2 regions of the Halomonas sp. HP20-15 genome follow, and region 2 is predicted to be linked to the other one. Evidence: riboswitches for the same ligand, from Rfam matches in the RefSeq annotation. Region 2 holds a riboswitch; the other holds the start of a gene.
The links. A riboswitch is a leader RNA that binds a small molecule or an ion and turns the genes downstream of it on or off. The one in region 2 is predicted to bind thiamine pyrophosphate.
Positions count from the first base shown of each region.

Region 1: another riboswitch for thiamine pyrophosphate. It lies ahead of R6258_RS12700 (sodium:solute symporter family transporter); the one in region 2 lies ahead of thiC (phosphomethylpyrimidine synthase ThiC).

Region 1 covers NZ_JAWQLY010000009.1:20,376-30,252, forward strand. Annotated here, with positions in the region: gene R6258_RS12690 (diguanylate cyclase) at 1-945, shown strand, start outside; gene R6258_RS12695 (hypothetical protein) at 967-1,644, opposite strand; TPP riboswitch at 1,846-1,963, shown strand; gene R6258_RS12700 (sodium:solute symporter family transporter) at 1,953-3,350, shown strand; gene ilvD (dihydroxy-acid dehydratase) at 3,509-5,200, shown strand; gene R6258_RS12710 (metallophosphoesterase family protein) at 5,204-5,689, shown strand; gene R6258_RS12715 (XRE family transcriptional regulator) at 5,739-6,059, opposite strand; gene R6258_RS12720 (SDR family oxidoreductase) at 6,182-6,874, opposite strand; gene R6258_RS12725 (malate dehydrogenase) at 7,079-8,182, opposite strand; gene R6258_RS12730 (hypothetical protein) at 8,332-8,787, opposite strand; gene R6258_RS12735 (putative bifunctional diguanylate cyclase/phosphodiesterase) at 9,053-9,877, shown strand, end outside.
Region 2 covers NZ_JAWQLY010000012.1:34,475-44,351, reverse strand. Annotated here, with positions in the region: gene thiC (phosphomethylpyrimidine synthase ThiC) at 1-1,027, opposite strand, end outside; TPP riboswitch at 1,100-1,249, opposite strand; gene tenA (thiaminase II) at 1,313-1,978, opposite strand; TPP riboswitch at 2,057-2,192, opposite strand; gene R6258_RS15200 (DMT family transporter) at 2,395-3,324, shown strand; gene R6258_RS15195 (lysophospholipid acyltransferase family protein) at 3,347-4,291, opposite strand; gene R6258_RS15190 (DUF4870 family protein) at 4,385-4,765, opposite strand; gene R6258_RS15185 (VOC family protein) at 4,801-5,184, opposite strand; gene R6258_RS15180 (MFS transporter) at 5,514-6,896, shown strand; gene R6258_RS15175 (enoyl-CoA hydratase-related protein) at 7,148-7,921, shown strand; gene R6258_RS15170 (2OG-Fe(II) oxygenase) at 7,952-8,623, opposite strand; gene R6258_RS15165 (CoA pyrophosphatase) at 8,631-9,266, opposite strand; gene R6258_RS15160 (NUDIX hydrolase) at 9,358-9,877, shown strand, end outside.

The DNA.
Region 1 (9,877 bases), on a different contig from region 2:
TGGGGGCATTACGCCTGGGTATTTCGGGTAATGATTCCCGGTTTCATCGTGCTCTCCACGCTGTGGCTCGGCGTCGCCGTCTGGCGAAGCTGTCGCGGCGAGGTGCTGGCGCGAATCTATCTGGTGGCCTGGTGCGTGTTGCTGGTCGGGATCTCGTTGTACTTCCTGCGGGTGGCCGGCGTACTGCCCTACAATGTGGTCACGGAATACGCCGTGCAGGTGGGCTCGGGGCTCGAGTTCATGCTGCTGTCGCTGGGGCTGGCCTGGAAGATCAATCAGCTCAAGAACGACAAGCTCAGCGCCGAACGCGCCACCCACGACATGCAGCGCATCGCCAATCAGCGGCTCGAGGAGCAGGTCGTGGCGCGCACCCGGGAACTCGAGCGGGCCAACCGAAAGCTCGCCAGCCTGGCGCGCACCGATCCGCTCACCGGGCTTTTCAACCGCCGCCAGTTCGGCGCGCGGCTCGAGGCGGAGCTCGAGTATCGACGCTGCACCGGTCGGCCGTTGCTGTTCGCGGTGATGGATATCGACGCCTTCAAGGCCTACAACGATACCTACGGCCATCAGGCCGGCGACGCGGTATTGGTGCGGGTCGCCGAACTGCTCACGGAGCGCTTCCAGCGCCCCGGCGATCAGCTGTTCCGGCTCGGCGGCGAGGAGTTCGGCCTACTGCTGGAAGCCGACTCCTGCGAGGCGGGCTATCAGGAGCTGGAGCGGTTTCGCGAGTCGCTCGAACGACTCGCCATTGCGCATCGCGCTTCGGAACTTGGGGTGGTGACGGCGTCGTTCGGCCTGGTCGCCTGCGAGGATTTCGCCTGCATCGTCGATGCGGATTCGCTCTACTTGCAGGCCGACCAGGCGATGTACGAGGCCAAGGCCCGGCAACGCAACCGCATCGTGACGCGCCATTTTTGCGCGCAGGACTCGAGTGAACGCGCCTAGGGCAAGCCGAAGGCTATACGCCTAGAAGATCCGGCACGTCTGCAGGAGTTGGCTGACCGGCTCGAGCTGGCTTTCGTGGAGGATCAGCAGGGTCGTGGCCTGCGGCTCGTCCTCGGCGGGCGTGACGATGGCGAACTCGCCCTCTTCGAGATGGAACTCGTGGACTTCGTACAGGCCGCGCGCCGCCAGGCAGCGGATCGAGCGGTAGGCGTCGTCTTCGCCGTAGGTAAGGCGGTGATAGATCTTGAAGAAGGTGTAGAGAAACAGCCCCTGCTCGAACGTGGGCCAGCGCGCCGGGGTATTGCGGGTCAGGTCGTCTATCGACTGGCCGGCCTGCTCGGCCTGGGCAATGGCATCGTCCAGCGGCCTTTCGAGCAGCGAGCGGTCGTCGCTGGGCAGCGCCTGGCCGTCGCTTCGCGCCTGGCGGTAACGAGCCTCGACGTGGCGCAGGTCGGCGAGGCGGCGCAGGGCATGGTCGCTATGATTGAGCTCGCCGAGCTGGAAGTTGCCGTTTTCCCAACCGTGGATCACCCGAGCTTTCAGTACGTCCGCGGCCACCGGGCGGTCGAGCAGGGCATGCAGAGCGACCGGCAGGTTGTCCCAGCGTGCATGGACGTGATTGCCGAACGCCTGATAGGGGTCGGTGAAGAGCGCATGCAGCCGGCCGGGGGCATGCTCGTTGGCTTCGTGGTAAGGCATGGCGCTAGGACCCTATGTCTGCGTTATTCTTCGTTGTTGTGTCGTCGTTTCAGACCATTGATTGCTACATTGACCAGGCGATTCCCGCAGCATCGCCAAGCCGGGTGCCTTGTCCGGCAAAGCCGATGCGTCGACAATTTGCCATAACTTGGGTTATCGGCGCTATGCCGTTAACCTTTAATCGACATACCTACACTCATTCACTGTCGCCAGGGGAGTCCTGCCCAATGGGCGGGCTGAGAGTGCGGCTTTCACAAAGCGCTGACCCTGGAACCTGATCCGGTTAATGCCGGCGGAGGAAGTGCGACATGCTATACGCGACCCTGGCCGCGCTCGGTGCGGCGTTGCTGTTGTTTGCCATTCTCGGCCTGCGCGCGATCCGCGCGGGCGATCCGCTCGACGATTACATGACCGCGCGCAACTCGCAGCCGGCCACCACGCTGGGGCTGTCGTTCCTGGCCTCGGGGATGGGCGCGTGGATTCTCTTTGCCCCGCCGGAAGTGGGGGCCTTCGTCGGCCCGGTGGCGCTGGCCGGCTACGCCATCGGCTCGGCGTTGCCATTCATCGTGCTGGCACTTTGCGGTCCGGCGATCCGCCGCCGCCTGCCCGAGGGGCGCAGCATCGGCGAGTTCGCCGCGGCGCGCTTCGGTACCGGCGTGCGCCGCTACGTGGCGCTGATCTCGATACTCTATATGGCCTGCTTCCTGGCCGCCGAGCTGAGCGCCATCGGCGGAATCACCGAGTTGCTCTCGCCGTTGTCGGGCAGCGTGGCGATCGTCGCCGTGGCGGTGACCACGCTGGCCTACACCGCCTGGGGCGGACTGCGGGCGAGCCTGGTTACCGACCGCTGGCAGGCGTTGCTGCTGAGCGCGCTGCTGCTGGTCGTCGGCGGGGTGGCGCTGGCGCGGATGCCGGCGCTACCGGCCTCGGCCGCGCTGCCCGACATCGCCTTCGGCGATGCGCTGAGCGTGGCGGTGACGCTGGTGATCGCGGTGACCGCGGCCAACCTGTTCCACCAGGGCTACTGGCAGCGTGTCTGGGCGGCCCGCGACGCCGCCGCGCTGGGGCGCGGTGCCGTGTTGGGTGGCGTGACGACGGTGGTGGTGGTTGCCGTCATCGGTGGGCTGGGGATCCTCGCGGCGTTGAGCGGGGTTCGACTCGGCGAGCCGCCGATGCCGTTCTTCGCCCTGCTGCACGGCGCCCCGGGCTGGCTGAGCCTGCTGGCGCTGATACTGGCGGTGACGCTGGTCGCCTCGAGCGTCGATACCCTGCAGAACGGCATCGCCTCGCTGCTGGTCGGCGAGGGCGAAAGCCTCGGCCGGCGAGGGTTGTCGCTGGGCGGGGCGCGCTGGATCACCCTGGCGCTGATGGTCCCGGCGATGCTGGTGGCGCTGCAGGGCGTGTCGGTGCTGCGACTGTTCCTGGTCGCCGATCTGTTGTGTGCCACGGCGGTGGTGCCCGTGCTGTTGGGACTCTGGTCGCGGATGAGCACCACGGCGGCGGTGGCCGGCGGGCTGGCCGGGCTGGGCGGCGCGGTGTTGCCCGGCTGGGTCGCCCAGGGCAGCCTGGCGGGCGGCCTGTTGGCGACGAGCTTTCCCGGCGGCGCGCCGACGCTGGCGCCGTTTCTGGGCGCGCTGACGGCGTCGGCAGTGGTCAGCTTGGCGGTAGCCTGGGTACGGCCGGTGAGGGCGTTGTCGACCCAGTGAAGCGAGCCGCTGCGTTCGTGACCCGATCGGGTGCGAAAGCCGAATGGCGGGAGGCGGTTTGCAAGCGCGGCGCCGCGCTTTCAGACTGAGTCGGCTAGTCTGTTGTGATGCAATGTCGCAACAGACCAGCCACATGACCAGTCCAGGGAGTAGCCGTGATGAGTGATGAATCCCCCGCCGACCCGCGTCGTCGCTATTCGAGCCCGGTCGTCGACGGTCCGGGCAAGTCGGCCAGCCGCGCGATGCTGCGCGCGGTGGGTTTCGGCGACGACGATTTCCGCAAGCCCCAGGTGGGCATCGCCTCCACCGGTAGCCAGGTCACGCCCTGCAACAGTCATATCGACGAACTCGCCGAGCAGTCGCGGGCTGGGGCCGACGAGGCCGGCGGCAAGGGCGTGGTGTTCAATACCATCACCATCTCGGACGGGATCGCCAACGGCACCGAGGGCATGAAGTATTCGCTGGTCTCGCGCGAGGTGATCGCCGACTCGATCGAGACGGTGGCCGGTTGCGAGGGCTTCGACGGAGTCGTGGCGATCGGCGGCTGCGACAAGAACATGCCGGGCTGCATGATCGGCCTGGCGCGCCTCGATCGGCCCAGCGTGTTCGTCTACGGCGGGACCATCCTGCCGGGCGCGAACCATACCGACATCGTCTCGGTGTTCGAGGCGATGGGGGCCCACTCGCGCGGCGATATCGATCGCATCGAGCTCAAGCAGATCGAGGAGACGGCGATTCCCGGGCCGGGCGCCTGCGGCGGCATGTACACCGCCAACACCATGGCCTCGGCGATCGAGGCGCTGGGCATGAGCCTGCCCAATTCCTCGGCGCAGAACGCCGTCTCCGATACCAAGCGCGACGACAGCCGCGCCGCCGGAGCGGCGGTGCTCGCGCTGCTCGAGCGTGATATCAAGCCCAGCGACATCATGACCCGCGAGGCGTTCGAGAACGCCATCACCGTGGTCATTGCACTGGGCGGCTCGACCAATGCGGTACTGCATCTGCTGGCCATGGCCAGTGCCATCGGAGTCGAGCTCGAGGTGGACGATTTCACGCGGATCGGCCAGCGCGTGCCGGTACTCGCCGACCTGCGGCCCAGCGGCCACTACATGATGAGCGAGCTGGTGGCGATCGGCGGCATCCAGCCGTTGATGAAGACGCTGCTCGAGGCCGGCTTGCTGCACGGCGAATGCCTGACGGTGACCGGTCGCACGCTGGCCGAGAACCTGGCCGAGGTCGCGCCGTACCCGGAGGATCAGCGGATCATCGCGGCGCTCGATGCGCCGATCAAGGCGCAGAGCCATCTGCGCATCCTGCATGGCAACCTGGCGCCGGAGGGGGCGGTGGCCAAGATCACCGGCAAGGAGGGCACGCGCTTCACCGGCCGCGCGCGGGTGTTCGGTTCCGAGGAGGAGGCCCAGGCCCGCATCAACGACGGCACCGTGATCGCCGGCGACGTGGTGGTGATCCGCTACGAGGGGCCGCGCGGCGGGCCGGGCATGCGCGAGATGCTGACCCCGACCTCGGCGATCATGGGTCGCGGGCTGGGCGATCAGGTGGCCTTGATCACCGATGGACGCTTTTCCGGCGGCAGCCACGGTTTCGTGGTCGGCCATGTCTCGCCGGAGGCGTTCAACGGCGGGCCCATCGCACTCATCGAGGATGGCGACGAGATCACCATCGATGCCGAGGCCGACATCATCAACGTCGCGCTCAGTCACGACGAGTTCGAACTGCGCCGGGCGGCCTGGCGTCAGCCCGAGCCGCGTTATCGGCGCGGGGTGCTGGCCAAGTATGCGCGCACCGTGAGTTCGGCCTCGCGAGGGGCGGTGACGGACCTGCCGGAGTAGACGATGGCCGCGGGCGAGGTGCCGACGCTGACGATCGGCTCGGCGCTGGGCGTGATCGCCGACACCCACGGTCAGCTGCGTCCGGAGGCGCTGACGCTGCTGGCCGACTGCGAGGCGATCGTGCACCTCGGCGATGTCGGCGACGAGGCGATCCTCGAGCGCCTGGCGGCGATCGCGCCGTTGTACGTCGTGCGCGGCAACATCGATACCCAGCCGTGGGCCGAACGGCTACCTCAAACCCAGGATCTCGTCGTCAACGGCCGCCGCCTGCATCTGGTTCACGACATCGCCGACTTCGACACCGCCACGACCTGCGAAGCCGTGCTGCATGGCCATTCCCACAAGCCGCGCAACGAATGGCGCGACGGTCGGCTGCTGTTCAACCCCGGCGGCGCCGGACGGCGTCGCTTTCGGCTACCCATCACGCTCGGCAAGCTATGGTTGGACGAGCGAGGGCTGCGCGGCGCGATCATCCATCTGCCGCTCTGAGTGCGAGGCCAAGCGTTCGAGGTCGAGCTGTAGCAAGCTGGCGATGGCGCTAGGGTGGCGTAGTCCTGACCGTGGCTACGCTCGGGGCGGGCTCGCTATCGTCGACGACGCTTTCCACGCGATCGCGGATCGCCTGGAGATCGTCGGCGGAAAAATGCTCCAGCCGACCGGCGAGCAGGTCGCTGATGCGTTGAGTGGGGATACCGGCGCGCCGGGCGATTTCACGGTTACCGAGTTCAGAAAGGGCGATGCGGCGAGTGACTACGCGCATCAGCCGGGTGCGATGCTCCATATCTCGAACATCGAAGTCCCGGTTGGGATGGCACTGCGCACGTGAGGCACAGTTGCCGGTTTGTCGTACCGCGTCCATGAGGCTCCAGAAGTGACAATCGGACCCCTCAAGCATGCGCAATTTTTGCCCGCGCGACCAGTGTAAATTCGAGGTTTTTTGCGGGCTTTTTTTGCGCTCTCGGTCGGCGCCGTCGCCATGCGTCAATTCTCGTCGCGTGGCGGCGTGGGACGCACCAGAATCTCGTTGACGTCGACGTGCTGGGGCTGGCCGATGGCATACATCACCGCATTGGCGATGTCGCGATCGGCCAGGGCCTGCTCGGGGGCCTGGTCGAAGAACGGTGTGTCGACCATGCCGGGCTCGATCAGCGTGACGCGGATGCCGGTGCCGCGCAGCTCCTCGCGCAGGTTGTACCCGATGCCCGTCACCGCCCACTTGCTGGCGCTGTACATCGAACCGGGGATCGTCGTCCGGCCCGCGGCGGAGCCGGTCAACAGGATATGACCCTGGCTGCGGCGCAGTGCCGGCAGGGTCGCCTGGATGGTCAGCCCGACGCCGTAGACGTTGGTCATCAGCATCTGCCGCCAAGCGTGATGGTCGGCCTCGCTGAAGCCCCCGGGCGAGCCGCCGACACCGGCGTTGGCGAAGACCGCGTCGATGCGCCCGAAGCGCTCCATGGCCTGATCGACCATCGCCTGCTGATCCTCCATCGAGGTGACGTCGCACTCGACGGCAAGCACTTTTTCGGCGCCGAATTCATGCTCCAGCGTCTTGAGCTTGTCGAGCGAACGGGCCGCGAGTACCAGTTGGTAATTCTCGCGATGGGCGGCGCGAGCGGTAGCGGCGCCGATGCCGCTCGAGGCGCCGGTAATCAGTAGTACGCGATCGTTCATCATGACCTCCATGCCAAGCCGTCGATTCTTAGCATGGTAAGACATGCCGACTTATGCAATGTCAGGCATGAGGCTGGCATCGTTAATGACGATGCAGACTACCGAACTGCCCCATGGCAGCAGGTGACGTGGCAAGAAAACGGCAAGAGGCGGGGTAAGCGGACCGTTGCACGGCGCATGCTGCGCCGTGCAACGGCGGGGGCGTTATATCACCCGATCGGTACGCAGCACGCAGGCCTCGCTATCGTCGTCACGGTCTTCCTCGCCGTAACGATTGGCCCCGGAGCGCAGGTTGACGCTCAGGTTGTTGTGCGACTCCTCGGTTTCGGGCGGCAGCAGATGCTTGACCGCGTCCTTTTCCTCGAGCAGTTCCTTCTCGGTGGCGTCGAGACGCTTCTGGGCGGCGTCATCGATGGGCAGGCCCTGGACGATCTGGTAGCGACCGTAGCGGCAGCGCACCGGGAACGAGAACACGATGCCCTTGGTGATGCCGTAGCTGCCGTCGGACACGATGCACATGCTGACGAAATCGCCCTCGGGCGTGCCCATGTACCAGTCGCGCATATGATCGATGGCGCCCTGGGCGGCCGAGGCGGCGCTGGATTGGCCGCGCGCGTCGATGATCTCCGCACCGCGCTTCTGGACGCGGGGAATGAAGGTGCTGTCGACCCAGTCGTGATCGAGTCCGGGCCAGATCGGCTCGCCCATCGCCTCGGCATTGCGCACGTCGGGGAACTGGCTGGCGCTGTGGTTACCCCAGACGGCGACCTTGCGGATATCGGCGGTATTGAAGCCGGTACGGTTGGCGATCATGCCCTTGGCGCGGTTGTGGTCGAGCCGGCTCATTGCGGTGAACTGCGACGGCGACAGGTCGGGGGCGTTGCGGCTGGCGATCAGCGCATTGGTATTGGCCGGGTTGCCGACCACCAGCACCTTGACGTCGGGGTTGGCATGATCGTTGAGCGCACGCCCCTGACGGCTGAATATCTCGGCATTGGCGGCCAGCAGATCGGCACGCTCCATGCCGGGGCCACGCGGCTTGGCGCCGATCAGAAAGGCGAAATGCACATTGCGAAAGCCGTCTTCCGGGTTGTCGTGCAGACGGACGGCATGCAACAGCGGGAAGGCGCAATCCTCGAGTTCCATGGCCAGACCGCGCAGTGCCTCCATGGCTTCGCTGCGCTCGATCAGTTGCAGGATGATGGGCTGATCGGTGCCGAAGACCTCGCCAGCGGCAAGACGAAAGAGTAACGAATTGCTGATGCTACCAGCGGCGCCGGTGACGGCAATACGGAAGGGGCGTTTCATCATTTGTTTCCCAAGGCTCGTTGGATGGAGGCGCTAGCCACGCGGCATCGTCATCTGGCCCGATCGGAGCCGATGGCTGCGCGATGAATAACGGGCGTCGGGCTCTGCGGAACCCAACGTACAGGCTAGCATAGAGGGCTGGAGAAATTTCAGCGACCCCCACCATCGTGGCACAGGCTGGGTCTCGTCACATAGGGAAAGGCCCGTCTCAGATAGCGGTCGGCGCTTGCGGTATCCGCATGATCGAGCAGCGCCGAGGGATGCTGGTCGAGGACGTGCGGAGCATGGCGGCGCAGCCAGCCGAAGGTGATCGGCGTGATGATGACGGTGCTGGAGGGCGTCCTGCCCGGCTCCATGACGTCGGCAATCAGTAGCCGGCAGTCGTGGCGGATGGTGCGCAGTGAGAGAATCTCGTCCTGGGGCCTGTCGAGGTTGAGCACATTGACTATCGCCAGGGTCAGTGCCGGCGCCAAGCCGCCCCGGGCCACCACTCGTTTCAGATAGACCGGCGAAAAATAGCTGTCGGCTCCATCGTCGGCGCTGACGCATTGCCAAGCGTACCAGTGACAGGAATATAACGGTAATTGAGCGCTGGACGGCTGCACTGTAACCCTCACGAATCCATGTGAGCGAATGGACAGCTAGTATGAAGAGGAGGCGCTGGCGCGCTCAATACGAATCTTCTGCCACCTATACGCGGCATGATGGGTTGGTTATTTTAGCTGAGCGGCGTTTGTTCGGGACAGAAAAATGTTCGAATGCCGCCTGAAACCCTTAAGGTGAAAGACTGATGAGACGGTGACGGATCGCGGGGTGCGGATTTATCCCGGCGATGACTAACGGGGCAGGGCCATATAAAGGGGCGGCGTATTGAAAGCCTCAACGAAGATTGCGCGGGGAAGTGCTGACAGCGAGACACCGCATCGGTTACGGATACGCAGCGAACAGGTGCGCATCCTCTACGATGGGTTGTGGCTACCGATGGTGTCGGCCGTATTGGTCGCGGGGCTGCTGGTCGCCTCGCTGTGGTCGGTCGTCGATCAGCGCCTGATGCTGAGCTGGACGGCGGCGGTGGCGTTGGTCACGCTCGCCCGGCTGGGGCTGGCCTGGTGTTTTCAGCGCAAGGCCCCGCCTGCCGAGGCGGCGCGGCGCTGGATGATCGGCTATGCGATCGGCTCGACCGCTTCGGGGCTGTTGTGGGGCGCTTGCGGGCTATGGCTGTTTCCGGTCTCGGATTCCCAGCACCAGGTGATCCTGGTCATGGCGCTGGCCGGCATCGCCTCGGGCGGGGCGGTCACCATGGCGCCGGTGTGGTCGGTCGCGGCGGCCTTCCTGATTCCCACGCTGTTGCCCTTGAGCCTGCACTACCTATGGTTGGGCGGCTCGGTGTCGCTGGTCGTGGCGGCGATGGTCGGGCTGTTCCTGATCTTCACGCTGGTCGTCAGTCTTCGCTGGAATCGAATCCTGCGCGACAACTTCCATCTCCAGGCCGAGGGCGAGGCGCGTGAGCATGCGCTGCGCGAGAGCGAAAGCCGCTACCACACCATCTTCCAGGCCTCGCCGCTGGGCATGCTGCATTTCGACGCCCGGGGCCGGGTCACCGACTGCAACGACAAGTTGCTCCAGATCACCGGTGAGGCACGGGAGCATTTTCTGGGTTTCGACATGCTGGAATCCGTGCAGAGTTCCCGCGTC
Region 2 (9,877 bases):
TGACGCGCCTGGCAGTGAGCGGCACGTAGCGCAGCAGCACGCCGGCATGGATGGTGAAGTAGTCCACGCCCTGTTCGGCCTGCTCGATCAGGGTGTCGCGGAAGACCTCCCAGGTCAGGTCCTCGGCCACGCCGCCCACCTTCTCCAGCGCCTGGTAGATGGGCACGGTGCCGATCGGCACCGGCGCGTTGCGGATGATCCACTCGCGGGTCTCGTGGATATTGGCGCCGGTGGAGAGGTCCATGATGGTGTCCGCGCCCCAGCGAATACCCCAGGTCATCTTGTCGACCTCGTCCTCGATGGAGGAGGTGACCGCCGAGTTGCCGAGGTTGCCGTTGATCTTCACCAGGAAGTTGCGGCCGATGATCATCGGCTCGGATTCCGGGTGGTTGATGTTATTCGGAATGATCGCGCGACCCTCGGCGACTTCGCGACGCACGAACTCGGGGGTGATCTCGTCGGGCAATCGAGCGCCGAAGCCCTGGCCGGGATGCTGGTGGCCGAGGATGCGTTCGACCTCTTCCGAACCCAGTGCCTGGCGACGCTGGTTCTCGCGCAGGGCAATGAACTCCATCTCCGGCGTGACGACGCCCTGGCGCGCGTAATGCAGCTGGGTGACGTTGCGGCCTGCTTTGGCGCGGCGCGGCGTGCGAGTCAGCTCGAAACGCAGCGGGGCGAGCATCGGGTCGTTGGCGCGGCGGCGGCCGTACTCGGAGGTGGGTCCGTCGAGCAGTTCGGTGTCGCCGCGTTCGTCGATCCAGGCGCGACGCAGCTCGGGCAGGCCGCGGCGCAGGTCGATGCGGGCCTCGGGGTCGGTGTAGGGGCCGGAGGTGTCGTAGACCAGCAGCGGCGGGTTCGCTTCGTCGGCACCTGAGGTGCGGGTCGGCGAGAGGCTGATCTCGCGAAACGGCACGCGGATGTCGGCTCGTGTGCCCTCGACATGGACCTTGCGCGAGCCGGGCAGGGCCTGGATAGCCGCTTCGTCCACGCGGGCCGTTTCGGCCAGGAAGTGATCGGTCTTTGCCACAGTCGTTCTCCCATTGAGCGATAGTCAGGGAGGACAGCGGAGGAGGACAGCGGCAGGGGTGCGTCAGTGGCGGCCTGCGTGTCGCTTGATCCCTACGCTGGTTCGCTCCCCATGATCGGGAATTAGCCAGGTCAGGTTCAACGGGCCCCACCGTGACGACCCGGCAATTGCCGCGCCGTAGAGTGATCTCAGCCGGTTCCACCGGCACCCCGTCAAGCGATGGCACCGCCAGGCGGCGCCGGATTTACCGGGCAGTCATCGGTGCCCGGCGTGCGGCGGATGGACTCAGAAGGACTGATCCAGGCCCATCTGCCAGAAGTCGATCTCCAGTCGGGTGGCGTCACGAAAGATCGTGACGAGTTGCGCGAAGCGCGCGGCATCGAGCGTGGCGAGGCGCTCGTCCAGCCAGGCGATCTCGGCCTGCATGGCCTGCTGAAAGTCGTCGCCGGCGTACATGGCGATCCAGTCGGCATAAGGGTTGCCGTCATGGCATGTGAACGGCTGGGCCTCGAGCCAGTTGGCGATCTCGCCGTAGCCGATCAGACACGGCGCCAGGGCGACGTGAAGGTCGAGCAGGTCGCCGCGGCTGCCGGCATCCAATACATAGCGGGTGTAGGCCAGCGTGGCGCGGGCTTCGGGCAGCCTGGCCAGGTCGTCCTCGCTGATTCCCCATTCGCGGCAATAGCCGAGGTGCAGGTCGAGTTCGACGTCGAGGATGGTCCTGAGCCCGTCGTAAGCCTGGCGCAGATCGGCCAGCGTGCGGCTCTTGTAGGCCGCCAGGGCATAGGCGCGGGCGAAATGGATCAGGAACAGGTAGTCCTGCTCGAGATAATGGCGAAAGGCGCCATCGCCAAGCGTGGCTTGCCCCAGCTGGCGGACGAAGTCGTGTTCGATGTAGGCGCGCCAGTCATTCCGGCAGGCACTGATCAGATCGGTGAAGCGGTAGCCCATGCATGCTCCGAGCGTAACGGCGATCCGGAGGGGCAGCGGCGGGAGCCAGAATGGCGCGGCAGAGGGAGCATCGAAGCGGGCCGGCCATTGCTTGATCCCTACGCCGGTACACTTTCTCATCATGAGAAATCACCCGGATCAGGTTCTTCGGGATCCGCCATGCCTCGTTCGATGGCGATCTCAGCCGGTTTCACCGGCACCCCGTCAAGCGTGTGCGGGAACGCGCCCGCACAGTCGGCAGTGTGGGTAACGCCGCGGCGGCGGTCAAGCAAGATCCGTCTCGAGCGTGTTGGGGACTCGGCGTTCGATACACGGCGTCCGATACACGGCGTCCGAAACTCGGCGTCCGAAAACAGCCGGACGGCGGCTCTATGGCGCGCTAGAATCGCTACCGAATAACCACCCGAGCGTCCGCCATGCCTCTCGATTCCACGCTACGTCTGTTGCTGCTGTCCGCCCTGTGGGGCGCGAGCTTTCTGTTCATGCGCATCGCCGCGCCGGAACTGGGATCGTTCGTCACGGCCTTCTTTCGGGTCTTTCTGGCCATGCTGGGGTTGCTGGCGATTCTCGCCCTGTGGCGGGTGAAGTGGCGCTTCCAGGGCAAGGCGCGGGCGACGCTGGCGATCGGCATGGTCAATTCGGGGGTACCGTTCGCGATGTTCTGCCTGGCCGCCCAGACCCTGCCGGCCGGTTACTCGGCGATGTTCAATGCCACCACGCCGCTGATGGGGGTATTGATCGGCGCGGCGCTGTTCGACGAGGCGATGACCCGCGATCGGCTGTGCGGGGTGGCGCTGGGCTTGGCGGGCGTCGCGGTGCTGGTTCGGACCGGCCCGGTGGCCGTGGACGTCACCCTGTTGCTGGCGGCGGCGGCGTGTCTGGTCGCGGCGGCCTGCTACGGCCTGTCGGGATTTCTGGTGCGGCGCTTCATTGCCGAGCGCGGCGGGCTGGACTCGCGGCTGCTGGCGCTGGGCTCGCAGGCCGGGGCGAGCGCCTTGCTGGCGCCGTTGATGCTGCTCGAGGCCTGGCGACAGCCCTCGCTGGCGAACTGGCTGCAGGGCGACGTGTGGCTGGCCATGCTGGCGCTGGGGCTGGTGTGCACGGCATTGGCCTATCTGCTGTTCTTTCGACTGCTGGCGGACCTGGGCCCGATCAAGCCGCTCACCGTGACCATGCTGGTGCCGCTGTTCGGCGTGCTGTGGGGCGCGCTGTTTCTCGACGAAAAGGTGACCCTGGCGCATCTGGTCGGCGGCGTGCTGATCGCCGGTGCGTTGTGGCTGATCCTGTTCAAGGCGGCCCCTGCGCCGCGCGTGCAGGCACGGCCCGACGCTGCCCGGCCCGAGTAGCGCAGATGGTTTCGCCGGGAGTTCAGCGATAAAGCCGGTAGCGGCGGTAGTCGCTGCGCTGCTGCTGCTCTTCGGGGGTCTTGCGATAGCGCTTGTATTCCCACTGGTACTGCGCCGGGTCGAGCGCGATCGCCGCCTCGACGCTGGCGTTGACGCCGCGCGCGGCGAGCGTCTCGTCGGGATCGTAGACGCGTTCGTCGGCGGCGAGAAAATGAATCTCGAAGCCCGGCGGCTGCCCGGCGCCGGCTAGTCGGCGCCGGGCCACGCCGGTGACCACCCGGGCCTGGGTCCGCGCCACCAACTTGGGCAGCAGCGTGCCGGTGTAGGCGGGCCGGTGGAAGAAGTCGGCGAATACGCCGCCCCGCCAGTCGGGCTCCTGGTCGGGTAGGATGCCGACCGCCTCGCTGCGCTTGAGCGCCTTGAGCAGTGCCGCGACGCCGCGCGAGTTGGTGGGGACCAGGGCCGCGCCCATGCGCTCGCGTCCCCGGCGGATCAGCGGGTCGAGTTCGGCGATCTTGGGCGGTTCGTACATCGCCGTGAACGGGAAGTGGCCGGACAGCCAGAAGTTGAGGACTTCCCAGTTGCCGAAGTGCGGTGCCAGCACGATCACTCCGCGGCCCTCTGCGCGCGCCTCGTCGAGCAGCTCGCGGCCGTGCACGGCCTGTATCGAGGCCTCGACCCGGGTCGAGTCGGCCATCCAGGCGAAGCCCAGTTCGAGCATCGTCGCGGTGGAGTGGCGGATGCTGTCGCGGGCCAGCCGGGTGCGCCGCGCTTCGTCGAACTGCGGGTAGACTTCGCGCAGGTTGATGTCGGTCACCTTGCGCTCGCGGGCGCTGAAGCGATAGATCAGCGGCCCCAGGCAGCACGCCAGGCGCCATAGCGTCTTGGGCCTGGCGTGCGACAGCAGTCGCCACAGGGCGGTGATGGAGCGCGCTTGCAAGGCGCTGGGGTATGGTCGGTCACTCATGCAGTTCAGCGGCTTCGAACTCCGGGGCGTGCATTATAACGGGTTGCGCCGCGGGCTTCATGCGACGCGCCCGGCCGGCGTCTTGCCGTCACGCTACCACAGCCAGGTGTCTATATTGCTCGGCGCGCGCTTTTCCTGCAGCCCCTTGAAGCCCTTGACGCAGCGCACGATCAGCCAGATCGCCAAGCCCAGCATCAGGATCAGGCCGATGCCGATCAGCGACAGCAGCGCGGCGACGATCGCATAGAGCAGGCCGATCCAGAAGGTGCGGATCTGGTAGCGGTAATGCCCGTCCAGCCACGGCGGGCCCTTGCCGCGATACACGTAGGCGATGACCACGCCGACGATCGGCGTGATGCCGATCACGAAGCCGGCCAGCAGCAGGCCGTAGACCACCATGGCGAGGGTCGTGTCAGCGGGCTGCGGGGCTTCGTCGGCGAGCGTTTCGGGGCTATCGGCAAGCGGATCGGCCATGACGGATCTCCGTGTCGAGAAGGGCGGTTGGGAAGCTACTGGCGATCGGGGCGACACAATTCGATCAGGTTGTTGTCGGGGTCGCGCAGGTACAGCGAGACGATCGGCCCGCCGGCACCCTGGCGGGCCACCGGGCCGGTCTCGACCTGGATGGCCAGGGCATCGAGATGCGCCTGAACTTCTTCGAGCGGCAGCAGGCTGCGAAAACAGATATCCAGGCTGCCGGGCATCGGACAGCCGGCGCGCGGCACGATCGTGGTATCGACCGGATGCAGGCGCAGGGCGATGTCGCCGAGCACCAGGTCGACGCGCTCGGCGTCGCGATAACGTGCTTCCAGCCCCAGCACCCGGGTATAGAAATCCACGGCGCGGGGTATGTCAGTGACGGTGACGACCAGATGGTCCAGGCCCGCTAGCATTGGCGTGTTCCTCATGGGCTTATGTGGGTACGCAGCCGCCGGTCGGCAACGGCTACCCGGCTTGTTTGTCGTTATTCCAGCATACGCTGATACGCTCGTCGCTGTCCCGTACACAGCCTGGCGAATGGCATGATTCGCCAAGCGCTAATAAGGTGTATGCAGGGTTGGCGCTAAGCACGTAAAAACGCTTTGTTGCCGGCCAGCGCGGGCGTATAGTCGCCCGCGAAATTGCGCCGTCTTGCGCGACAGCGCTGTCCGTTTTGATGTCGCGTCGGGCATTTCACGCCGGCGTGGCGCCGCCAATACCATCGATCGTGAGGCATCCGTTCATGTCGCCCCAGTTACTGGCCATGGCCCTGGCTCCCCTGTTGGGTCTTTTCATCCTGGGGATCGGCAACGGCTTTCTGGCAACGCTGATCACCCTGCGCCTGGACGCCGCCGGCGCCTCGGCGGTGGTGATCGGCTGGGTCTCGTCGGCGTATTTCATCGGCCTGGCGATCGGTGCGCTGCTCAACGACCGATTGTTGCTGCGCATCGGCCACATCCGCGCCTATGCCTGTTTCGCCTCGCTGGTGGCGGTGACCGTGCTGCTCGCCGGGCTATGGCTGAACGCCTGGTGGTGGTTCGTGCTGCGCCTCATCGGCGGCTGGGCGACGGTGGGCGTGTATCTGGTCATCGAAAGCTGGCTGTTGACCGCGTCCGATACCCGGGTGCGCGGCCGACTATTGGCGCTGTACATGATTTCGCTGTACGCCGCGGGGGTGATTGGCCAATTGCTGCTGGGGGTGACCGATGCCGCCGGTGCGCAGGTGCCGTTCATGGTGATCGGGCTGCTGGCGTCGCTGTCGGTGCTGCCGATGGCGATGATTCCGCGGGTCTCGCCGCTGCTCGAGCATGCCGAGCCGCTGCCGCCGTTGCGCCTGATCATGCTCACCCCGACCGGGGTGATGGGCTGCTTCGGTTCGGGCCTGGCGATCGCCGCGCTCTACTCGTTGCTGCCGCTCTACCTGCAGCGCAGCGGATTCAGCGTCCAGCACATCGGTCAGATGATGGCGGTGATGGTGCTCGGTGGGATGTTGCTGCAATACCCCATCGGCCGCTGGTCCGACCGCCACGATCGCCAGTTGGTGCTGATCCTGATCGGCATCGCCAGCCTGGCGCTGTCGCTGGGCGCGCTGTCGCTGGCCGACCGACCGTGGCTGCTGGCGGGCGTGCTGTTCCTGCTCGGCGGCGGCGTGTTCGCGCTCTACCCGGTGGCGGTGAGCCATGCCGCCGACCGCGCGCCGGCCGGTGCGCTGGTGCGCATGAGCCAGGGGCTGTTGTTGATCAATGCGGTGGGCTCGACGCTCAGCCCGCCGTTGATCTCGCCGGTCATGGCGACGCTCGGCGACGCCGGGCTGTTCTGGTCGCTGGCCGCGCTGGGCGCCGCGCTGGCGCTGTTCTTCACCTGGCGGCGTAGCTGTCGTCCCGCGCCGCTGCCGGTGGCGCCGTTCACCCCCAACCCGCCGCAGACGGTGGTGGGCGCCGAACTCAGCGTGACCGACGAACTGGTGCAGGGGGCGATCGAACACGAGCATGCCGAGGATCTCTCGCAGGCGGTGCCCGACGTGGACGTCGCCGAACCGCTGGTAGGCCCGCCGCCGCCCGACGATCCCCCGTCCGAGGCGCGCCGGGCCGAGCGCGAGGAAGAGACCAGCGACCTGCGTAGCTAGCGGCGCCGGGGCAGCCGCCGATAGGAAACGCTGATTAAATTGGCGGGCGGAGCGAAGCGCAAGGCGTACGGAGCACAGGAACCGGAGCATATGGGGTATATGTGAGGATTCCGTCCGGGCTGGCGCACCAGCACCGTACAACGCAGCGATTTGCCCGCGCAGACATTTATGCAGTGGTTCCTTAGTGCAATGTCGGGCGCCGCGCGCCGCGGTTATGCTGAGACTGGAATACCCCGATCGCGGAGAACAGCATGAGCGAGGCAATGGTTACCGTCAGCGAGCGCGCCGGCGTGGCCCGGATAACGCTGAATCGACCCAAGGCACTGAACGCGCTGAACAGCGAGCTGCTCGGCGAGCTTGAGCGGGTGCTCGATGAACTGGCCGCGCGCGACGACCTGCGCGCGGTGTTGATCACCGGCGCCGGCGACAAGTCCTTCGTCGCCGGGGCGGATATCGCCGAGATGCGCGACAAGACCCCCGACGAGGCGCGCGTCTTCGCCACCCAGGCGCTGGCAACCTTCAAGCGTCTCGAGCGCCTGCCGGTGCCGGTCGTCGCCCTGGTCAACGGCTTCTGCCTGGGTGGCGGCTGCGAGCTGGCGCTGGCCTGCGACTGGGCGGTGGCCAGCGACAATGCGCTGTTCGGCCAGCCCGAAGTGCTGCTCGGGGTGATTCCCGGCTTTGGCGGCACCCAGCGGCTGCCGCGGCGCATCGGCCCGGCGATGGCGCTCGATCTGGTCACCACCGGGCGTAAGATCGATGCCCAGGAGGCGCTGCGCGTCGGCCTGGTCAACCGGGTGGTTCCGCAAGCGGAGCTCGAGACGCTGGCCGAGGAGCTGACCCAGCAGTTGGGCGCCAATGGCCCGCAGGCGATTCGTGCCGCCAAGCAGGCCATCCACGCCGGCCAGGGTCAGCATCTGGACAGCGCGCTGGCGTTGGAAACCAGCCTGTTCGCGCTGGGCTTCGCCGGTACCGAACAGCGCGAGGGTATGGGCGCCTTTCTGGAGAAGCGCAAGCCGAACTTCTAGCGCTAACCCCGCAGCCGCGCCCGGCGCTGGTCAGCGCGCCGGGTCGACCAACCCGCCCAGCGAGGCGTTGCGGCGAAACCAGCCGGCGATGCTGGTGCGCGGGTAGCGGGTCGGCAGCACCGCATGCGGTACCCGGTCGGATAGAAAGCATACGAAGGTGCCGGCTTCGGGACGGACTCGCGTCAGTTCGCGGGTGTCGTCGTCCTGGGCGTAGATGGCCATCTCGCCGCCGCCGTCGCTCGGCCAGTCGGGGGTCAGGTAAAGCACCGTCGAGATCACCCGGTTGGCGCGTCCCTGAAAGCTGTCGAGGTGGGTGCGGTAGAAGCTGCCGGGCGGATAGTGGGCGAAGTGCGCCTCGAACTCGAACAGTCCCAGGTAGAGCGCCTGGTTGATCTGACCCTGCAATTCGGCCATCAACGCCAGATAGTCGCGCTGGGCCTGGCTGTCGCGATTCAGCCAGTGAATGGCGTCGCTGCGGATGTCGCGGCGCAGCTGGTGCGCCTCGCCACGGCCGATCCCCGCGGCCTGCAAGGCGCTGTGTTCGGCGAGTGTGTGGATCTCGTCGTGCAGAGCGCGACAAAGGGCCGGGTCGATGAAGCGCTCGCCGACGAACCAGCCATGGTCGACGAGCCGGTCGACCAGCGTCGGCAGCGCGGCGGCATCGAGCCCCGATAGCGGGTTGGCAGTATCGGATGAAAGCATGCAGAGCCTAAGCGTCGATGTCGGGAACCGTCCGGCGGCGTTCCGGCCGATAATGCAGCCGGCTGCCGGGCGGCGCGTGATCCAGGCTCACCGAACAGCCGAAGCCCTCGGCGAGCAGCTCGACCAGCATCATCGCCGACAGTCCCCAGATGATATGGCCCTCGGCGGCATAGCTGGGCACGTAGCGCAGCACGCCGTCGACGTCGATGACGTCGGTATGGCTGCGCCGATCGTCCAGGAAGAAGCGTAGCGGAACCTCGAAGATGGTATCGAGTTCGTCGAGTTGCGGGCGCAGCGGCAGGTCGGCGGGAATCACCCCGACGAACGGGGTGACGCGAATGCCATGCAGCGAGATCACGTCGCTCAACCGGCCGAGCAGACGCACCCGCGCGGGCGCCAGGGCGATCTCCTCCTCGGCTTCGCGCAGCGCGGTGGTCAGCAGGTCGGGGTCCTGTGGCTCGCGCTTGCCGCCGGGAAAGGCGACCTGACCGGCGTGCTGCTTGAGGTGCCCGGCGCGTCGGGTGAACAGCAGCGTCGGCTCGTCGCGCTCGACGATCGGCAGCAACACCGCCGCCTGTGGCAGGGCGAGGCCGACCTTGCGCGGCGTGTGCGCTTGCAGGCGCTCGTGAAGTGTCTCTAACATGGGCATTCCGAGAGTTTAATGTCCTTATTACCCAGCCGGCCAGCCGGAAAAAAAGGGGGCGTCAAGCGACGTCGTGCCGCCCGAGGAGCTCATGAATTTCTGCAGTCACTGCGGCCAGTCCGTGCGTTTTGCGATCCCCGAGGGCGACGACCGTCCGCGCTATCTGTGCGATGCCTGCGGCACCATCCATTACCAGAATCCGCGCATCGTCGCCGGCACGCTGCCGGTGCGCGACGAGCGCGTACTGCTGTGTCGGCGTGCCATCGCCCCGCGCCACGGCTACTGGACGCTGCCCGCCGGGTTCATGGAAAACGCCGAGACGACCCTCGAGGCGGCAACCCGCGAGACTCGCGAAGAGGCATGCGCCGAGGTCGAGCTGCAGGGTCTGTACACCCTGATCAACCTACCGCACATCAACCAGGTCTACATGATCTTTCGTGCCGATCTGACGGGCGACTTCGCCGCCGGTCCGGAGAGCCTGGAGGTGGCGATGTTCGCCGAGCACGAGATCCCCTGGGACGCGCTGGCCTTCCCCACCATCGAGCGCACCCTGCGTCACTATTTCAGCGATCGACGCCAGGGCGACTTTCCGCTGCACATCAGCGATATCG